2 regions of the Mesorhizobium sp. B2-3-5 genome follow, and region 1 is predicted to be linked to the other one. Evidence: predicted binding sites of a transcription regulator. Region 1 holds the regulator's gene; the other holds the start of a gene.
What was found. Region 1 encodes LexA, which represses DNA repair genes until DNA is damaged. Its sites were predicted from a motif close to TGTTCNNNNTGTGTTCNG; they were not measured.
Positions count from the first base shown of each region.

Region 2: FJ958_RS05470 (metallopeptidase family protein) is a predicted target of LexA. The motif match lies at 1,998-2,015, and genes of this name have one in related genera.

Region 1 is NZ_VFVX01000002.1:203,287-207,499, reverse strand. It holds gene FJ958_RS03825 (ComEC/Rec2 family competence protein) at 1-1,526, shown strand, start outside; gene lexA (transcriptional repressor LexA) at 1,520-2,257, opposite strand; gene FJ958_RS03815 (GntR family transcriptional regulator) at 2,643-3,416, opposite strand; gene FJ958_RS03810 (ABC transporter substrate-binding protein) at 3,568-4,213, shown strand, end outside.
Region 2 is NZ_VFVX01000003.1:158,827-163,039, reverse strand. It holds gene FJ958_RS05480 (DNA polymerase Y family protein) at 1-974, opposite strand, end outside; gene FJ958_RS31915 (hypothetical protein) at 916-1,974, opposite strand; gene FJ958_RS05470 (metallopeptidase family protein) at 2,157-2,579, shown strand; gene FJ958_RS05465 (DUF1737 domain-containing protein) at 2,742-2,948, opposite strand; gene FJ958_RS05460 (CoA ester lyase) at 2,982-3,878, opposite strand; gene FJ958_RS05455 (hypothetical protein) at 4,033-4,213, opposite strand, start outside.

The sequences.
Region 1 (4,213 bases):
TCGCGGCGGCACTGATCGTCGGCGTGCGCGCCGGCATTCCCGACGAAATCAACGAGGCGATGCGGCGCACCGGCATCTATCACATCATATCCATTTCCGGATTGCATATGGCGCTGGTCGCCGGCACCGTCATGGGTCTGCTGCGCGGCGCCTTCGCGCTGTTTCCAGATTTTTCCGCACGAAGGCCGGTCAAGAAATACGCTGCCGCCGCAGCGCTCTTCTCGATCGCTGCCTATCTTGTCATTTCGGGCGTCGTCGTTGCCGCCGAACGCAGCTTCATCATGCTGGCGGTGATGCTGATCGCGGTTCTGTTCGATCGCGCGGCCCTGACCATGCGCAACCTGGCGATCTCGGCGATCGCTGTCATCCTGGTCTCGCCGCATGAAGTGGTCGGACCGAGCTTCCAGATGTCGTTCGCCGCGACCGCCGCCCTGGTTGGCGCCTATGCCGGTTGGGCGGATTATCGTGCGCGAAAAACGAGGCCGCCGTCGCCGAAGCTATCCCTGCCAGGGCTTCTGACACAAAAATTCCTGCTGACGACGGGTGGATTGGCTATGACCTCCATCATCGCCGGCAGCGCTACGACGCTGTTTGCCATTTGGCATTTCCAGCGTGTATCGCCGCTCAGCCTGTTCGTCAATCTGGCCGTCATGCCGATCGTATCGGTCGTGATGTTCCTGGCCGTCGCCAGCGCGTTGCTGATGCCGTTCGGCTTGGATGCGCCGTCCCTTTACCTGATGGGCAAGGCCCTGACGGCAATGATCGCAATATCTGCGTGGATATCGGAACGCTCTCCGGTAGATGCGGTCGGACTGATTTCGCAGCAGTCCGTGCTGCTGGTGACGGTCGCCCTGGTTATCGCGACGATGGCGACGACATGGCTGCGGCTCGCCGCACTCCCGTTCGCGCTTGCCGGCCTGTTGACGGTGTCGCATACGCGCACACCGGATGTGCTGATCTCGGAAGACGCGCGGCTGGTCGCGGTGCCGATCGGCGGTGGCGAACTCGCCGTCAGTCGGGCACGCCCGAACGAATTCACCGTCGACAACTGGAAACGCGCATTGGTATCCGAAAGCATCGTCGTGCCGGAGGTGTTCAACAAGACTGATGGGCAGTTCACCATTGCCGATGCCGTAAATCTGCCGCCGGGAGCACCGTTCTACTGCACCGACGGCGTCTGTCTCGCCAGGCACCCGTCCGGAGCGATCGTCGCGCATGTCGAAGACCGCAAAAACACCTGGAAGGCCTGCGGTTTCGCCGACGTGATCGTCGTCAACGACGCGACTGGCTATGACGCCTGCCATAACCCGCTGGTTCTCGTCGTCACCAAACGGCAACTCGCTCGCAACGGAAGTGCCGCGGTCTTCTTCGACCGCCAATCGGCGATCGGCCCGCCAACCGTCAACTTCGCCGTCGACAGGCCATACCGGCCCTGGCATGAACAGCGCAAATTCTCGCGCGAGGCGAGGGGGCTGCCGCCCTATAAAAAGCCTGACAATGCAAGCGCACCAATCCCTGCTCAGTAGCGCCTGATCAGCCCGACGAGCTTGCCTTGCACCTTGACCCTGTCCGGTCCGAAAATGCGGGTCTCGTAGGCCGGGTTGGCGGCTTCAAGGGCAATCGAAGCTCCCTTGCGGCGGAACCGTTTCAGGGTCGCTTCCTCTTCGTCGACCAGCGCCACGACGATCTCGCCCGGGCTCGCTGTATCGGCGTTGCGGATGATGACCGTGTCGCCATCGAAGATACCGGCCTCGATCATCGAGTCCCCCTTGACCTCCAGCGCATAGTGCTCGCCGCCCATGATCATGTCAGGCGGCACCGAGATCGAATGCGTCTGGTGCTGGATGGCATCGATCGGCACACCGGCGGCGATACGGCCCATCACCGGGATCGAGACCGCGGGAATCGCATCGTCGTCATTGCCGGCCGCGGGCAAGCGCGACGATGCCGGCTTGATCTGACGACCAAGGTTGCCCTGACCGAGGCTGCCCTGGATGACACTTGGCGAAAATTTCTTTGCGGCATTGAGGCCCGGCGCGATCGAATCCGGCAGCCTGAGCACTTCCAGTGCGCGCGCCCTGTTGGGCAGTCGGCGAATAAAGCCACGTTCCTCCAGCGCCGTGATCAGGCGGTGGATCCCCGACTTGGAGGCAAGATCAAGAGCCTCTTTCATCTCGTCGAAGGAGGGCGGGATGCCGCTTTCCTTGAGCCGTTCATGAATGAACATCAGCAGTTCATGTTGCTTGCGCGTCAGCATGGCGGCCCCCAAGGCATTGAACGAAGGGTCTGAATCGGAATCGAAAAACAAACCCAGAACAAACCCTATCTGTTCCAGTTGTGTTCCGCAACCGTTTAAAGTTTAGTGAATTTGTTAAGGGGTTCGAAATTTTTGCCGCCGGCAACAAACGGCAACCGACGATTTCCGCCGCCGACACACGCATTGAAATCGTTTTGGTTAATGGCCTGTGGCCCATCCCTTGTTGAGGTTTGGCTTCAGTCGTCTGAAAGGCGCACGGGGCGGATTTATGGAGTCGCCCAGTGTCATTCCAGCGGAACGAAACGAAACCAAAACGCCAACGTTCGCCAGCTCGCTTGGCGGATAGATCCATGCGTAAGCGTCGGGCGGCGCGGAAGCGCCGAAATCATCCGGAAACCGCTTTCAGGCTGCCGGCGCGTGCGGTGTAGTTGTTGGCGCCGCTATCTTCGCTGTGAACATAGACGTGCAGCGTGTAGCCGATATGCGCCGTCATCAATGCCTTTGCCCGCTCGACATCGCGATCGAGCGCCGCCTCCATGATCGCGGTGTGATGCTCGATCGCGATCGCCTCGCGCAGGGCGTCCATGGCCTCTCCATAGCCATGCTTGAGGCCGGCCGCCGCCCGCAATGTCGGCGCCAGGCCGAGAAAACGATGATGCCGCCGCAGCTGATCCGCGATCGTCGAACGGAATCGCGACAGCCAGTTGGACGTCGCAGCACTCAGCAGCGCCGCGTGAAACGCCTCGTGGCTCTCGTCCCACTGGTCGACGGCCGCGTCCGAGGGGTCGTCAACCGCGGTCTTGCAGCGCGAGAGCCGGTAATGCGCGGTGACAACGGCATCTTCCCATTGCCGGTCGCCTTTCTCCATCGATTCCACGAACAGGGGTATTTCGACGACCATTCTTGCCCGCGCCAGATCCTCGAGTTCGGCGCGCGACACGGGGGCGACGGCAAAGCCGCGATTGCTGATGGCGGTGACAAGGCGCTCGGCTTCAAGCCGAGACAATGCTTCACGCAGCGGCGTCCAGCCGACGCCATATGTGCCGCGCAGCGCACTCAGCTTGAGCGGCGCACCGGGCATGAGGCGCGTCGTCAGGATATCGCGCCGCAGCAGCTGATAGGCCGCCTCCGTCTTTGTGGAGTTATTCTGATCCTGCATCGCAGTCCGTCCATCGTCGGGCTTGGAAAATTATATATCATGGCGATGCATGGCAAGAATTATATATAATGTTTGACATGGACCGGCGGACTGACCATGATCGCCTGACGCGCCGTCCATAAGCGGCGCTAATCAAATCTGGGAGGAAATGATGTTGAAGTCGAAATGGCTGTCAGGATTGGCCCTGGCTGGCGCCTTGATGGTCAGCGCCGGCAGCGCCGCGGCAGATCAGATTCGTATCGGCATAGCCAATTTCGGAGAGCATCCGCAGTTGAATGCGGCCATAGCCGGCTTCAAGAAAGCGCTGGCGGACAATGGCTTCGTCGAGGGCAAGGACGTCGTCTACACCGAGAGCCACACCAATTTCGATGCATCGCTGGTGCCGCAGATGATCGCCAAGCTGCAGGCGGAGCAGCCCAAGCTGATCTACACCATCACCACGCCGGTCTCGCAGATCGCCAAGAAGGCGCTCGCAGGGTCCGGCATTCCGATCGTCTTTGCCGCGGTCACCGATCCGGTCGCGGCCAAGCTGGTGCCGTCATGGGACTCCGGAGACGAAGGCATGACCGGCGCCAGCGATCTGCAGGATGTCGCCGCGGTGATGGCCTTCACCAAGAAGCTGCTGCCGAACGCCAAGCGCTTTGGCGTGCCCTACAATCCAGGCGAGGCCAATGACGTTGCCCTGATCGAAAAGATCAAGGCGGCGGCACCCGCGGCCGGCTTCGAGGTCGTGGAGGTCGGCATCGACAACGTCAATGACATCCAGCAACGCATCGCTTCGCTCGCCGGCAAGGCCG
Region 2 (4,213 bases), on a different contig from region 1:
TCGGTCGTCTCGCCTGTCAGATCGGTCTGCGGCATGTCGAAAGCGGCGGCGGCCAGTACGGAAAGCCGCACCAGGTCGAAGCCATAGCCGGCATCGATGTCCTGCTCGAGCGCGGCCAGCCTTTCATGGAACAGTTTCTGGATCAGCATGGGTTCGCGCATCGGCCGCGAGGTGCCCAAGGCGATGCGGCTGACGGCGCCGTCGACGCGAAACAGCAGCAGCGCCAGCGAGCGAGCGCCCTCGCCACGGCGCTCGAGATCGGTCTTCAGGGTCGTCGCCAGCAGGCCCACCAGCCGTTCGATGTCCTCGGTCAGGGTGACAGGCTCGGCGAGATGCCGTTCGACCGAAAGCGGCGCGACGGGCAGGCGCGGCGAGACCGCCTCGTCGAGGCGGCCAAGCGCCTGGTCGAGCCGCAAAAGCAAGGAGGCGCCGAAGCGGCGGGCGAGCGGCGCGCGCGGGGCGGCCATGACGGCGCCCGCCGTGCGCAGGCCGACGCTTTCCAGGCTGGTGCGGATTTCCGGCGCTATGCGCAGCGCGGCCAGCGGCAAGGGCGCGAGCAGCGCTTCCTCCTCGCCGCCCGCGATGATGCGGTCGCCGCAGAACCGTGCCGCCGCCCAGGCCGCCCCCGGTGTCGGGGCAAGCCCGGCGCGGACATCGAAACCCTGATGGAAGAAGCGCGACAGGATGTCGTCAAGCATGGCGCGTTCGCCGCCGAACAGATGGGTGCAGCCGGTGACGTCGAGAAACAGGCCGTCCGCCCCGTCCAGCGCCACCAGCGGGGTATAGCGGTCGCACCAGTCGGCAAGGCCTTCGAGCAGGCGGCGATCGGCTTCTGGATCGGCTTCGACGATGTCGATCGACGGATGCATGGCGCGCGCATCGGCAATCCCCATGTCACGCTTCAGGTGCAGCGCCTCAGCCCGCTCGTCGAGGGCCGAGATGCGTTGCGCGTTGCCCTGGCGATGGCTGATCACGAGCGGTGGGTGATCCGCCGACGGCCGGGAACGCCAGGACCGCCCCAGACGCTGCCGCAGGATCCTTTCGGCCGCGAGATAGGGAAACCACAGGGACAGGATTCTCTGTCCGGTATTGCCGGGCCCGTCTTTCTTCGCCCCTTCTTTCCTCGAATGCGCGTTCATCGGGGTTCCACTCCAGTGTGAATTGTCCAGGCAGGGCCGTGCGGCTCTTGCCGATGCTGATGGTGAAGGCGGGGCGGCCGATCGAACCGGCGAGCGGCCCGGCGACCGTGGCGCGCGGCACGGCCGGCGCCGGCGAGACGATGAGGCGGACAGGCGCCGCCGTCGGTTCGGGTTCGGCTGCCTGCCGCAGCAGGAACACCGGCCGGCCTGCACTTATCGCCCTGGCATGCAGCCGGCGCGTCGCGGTCAGGTCCAGCCGCTGCGGATTGCCGCGGATTTCGAGGATGACGGCGGCGAGCGCCGTCATCCGGGCGGCCTCCTCGGCGACCCACAGCGCATCGAGAAGCCTTGGCGCCTCGGAAAACAGCAATTGCCCGGGCTCGATGCCGAACGAGGCATGCAGCCCCCTGGCATAGGGAAAACCGGCCTCGCGGAAGATTTCCGTGGTGCCGATCCACAGCACCGGCAGCCCTTGCGCCTGCTTGAGGATCAGGCTGGTGAGCGACAGGGCGAAGCCGGCGACGGCCCCGGCATCGCGGGTTTCCAGGCCATGGATTTCGCTGAGCGCGGCTTTCGGCAGGCCGCCGCTCAGGGCGGCATCGAGGCGCTCGACACCAATGGGCAGAAAGGCATCCGGCAACGCCGCGGCCTTGCCGCGCCGGACGATGGTGAGATCGGCGCCGGGCGTGAGATCGGGCTTGGCAATCGCATTGGCGTCGGCATCAAGCGGCGCCGCGGCCGGCGCCTGCAGGCGCTCCGGCAGCGTTCCCTCGATCTTCGCGATCTGGCGGCGCAGGGCAAAAACAGTCTCCCGCGCCACGGCGTTCGTCGCCATGACGGTCAGCTTCCACTCACAATTGTTCCTGTTATGTTCCTATAGATTCCAGAGGGGGCCGGAAGAGTCAAGCAGAGTCACGAGGAATTTATTCCTTACGCCCCACACGGCACAGGCGTGGCGACCGGCCGATTTGCCTCGACCCGTCCGAAAGCCTATATGCCGGGATCAAAGGATAAAGCATGGCCCGCATCTACAAGACCCGTACCTGGCACGACCAGTTCTCGCCCTCGATGGAGGAATTGGAGTTCCTGGCGCTGGAGTCCTATGCCCATCTGCCGGAAGAGTTTCGCAAACTGACAGGTGAGATCGTCATCCAGATCGCCGAGTTCCCGACCGACGAGATCATGGACGATTTGTCGCTGGAAACGCCGTTCGACCTGCTCGGCCTGTTCGAGGGGCGCGGCATCGCCGAGCGTTGGAACCCGCAGACCGGCGAAGGCCCGAACCGTATCACGCTCTATCGCCGCGCCATGCTCGACTACTGGGCCGAAAACGAGGAAACGCTGGGCGACATCGTCACCCACGTACTGATCCACGAGATCGGCCATCATTTCGGCCTGTCGGACGATGATATGGAGCGGATCGAGGAAGCGGCCGAGTAGGCTATGCTGACATTCAGGTGAGGCCGGCCTGCAAATGGTGGTCCCCTGCGCTTCCGGTGCCCACGTACCCGAAAGTACGCTCCGCTCCGGTTCTCGGACACCACCATTTTCGACTCGGCCTGACCTGAATATCAGCATAGCCTGTGTCGGCGCCACGCACGATTACCAGTCGCTGAGCTTGGTGTCCGGTCCATACTCCTGACCGTCGACATCCTTCACCACCGCCTGGCCGCAGCGCATCGTCTTGGCTTTCTTGTCATAGGCGTAGGTCGGCGAGCCGAACAGGTGCCAGCCCTTGTTCAGCGCCGCCGTCACCTTGTGGCAGAAGCTGGCGTCGTCCGGGGCAGTCAGAAATCGATAGAGTTTCATGGTTCAGGTCCTGTCGTGAACAGCTTAGCCGGATCATGCGCCGATGGCGGCGGCCTTCGCCAGCAGTTTTTCGGCCTGCGCCAGATGCAGCCGCTCGACCATCCTGCCGTCCAGCGCGATCACGCCCTTGCCGGCATTTTCGGCAAGCGCGAAGGCGTCCTTCACCGCGCGGGCCTCGGCCACCGCCGCGGCGGATGGCGCAAAGGCGCGGTTCGCCGCTCCGATCTGCGCCGGGTGGATCAAGGTCTTGCCGTCGAACCCCATGGCGGCGGCTTCCCCGCATTCCCGAGCGAAGGTCTCCGCGTCGCGAAAATCGTTGAACACCCCGTCAAGCATGTCGAGGCCACCGGCGCGCGCTGCCAGCAGCATCTGCATCAGCCATGGCATGAGATAGCGGCGGTCCGGCGTTGCCAGCACGCCGGTATCCTTGATCAGGTCGTTTGTTCCGGCAACGAAACAATCCAGCCGCGAGGCGGGATCGCGGCCAAGCTCGGCGATGGCGCCGATATTGAGCATGGCCTTGGGCGTTTCGATCATCGCCCATAGTTTCACACTGTCGGGGGCGAAATTGTCGTCCAGCACATCGCCAACCTCGAGCACGTCGCGCGGCGTGTCGACCTTGGGCAGCAGAATACCATCAGGCTCGGCCTTCGCCATGGCCATCAGGTCGTCGGTACCCCATTCGCTGGAAAGCGCGTTGACGCGCACGATCATCTCGCGGCGCCGGCCAATCCGGTCGGCATACGGGCGGTTGGCGAAAATGCCGGCCAGCCTGTCGCGGGCGGCGATCTTGTCGGCCGGAGCGACGGCATCCTCAAGGTCGATGATGACGGCATCGCAGGAAAGCTGCTCGATCTTGGCCAGCGCCTTGTCGTTGGAGGCCGGGACGTAGAGCACCGAGCGGCGCGGGCGATAGGGTTTGGTCGTCATGCCCGATCTATGCCGGTTGCGGCTGGTCGAGGCAAGCCTGGAGAGGCAGGCATCAGCCACGTCGAAGTTGGCGCCGCCCCTCATTGCCCTGCCGGTGTCCAGCCGATAGATGGGTAACACTTTGAACCGGATACATAGGTAACAGTTTTCTCCCTCATGATGAGTTCGCCGCAGCGCCAAGCGGTCGGGGTGGCGCGGCGCTGCGGCGAACCAGTTTCATGGTCTTTTCGTCGATGAAGCCGAGCGGATGGGCATGGAAGCGCATCGCCCATTCGCCATTCTCAGTCTCCTCGATGGCGATCGGCTCGCCGGCCAAGGTGGCCGAGACATAGATT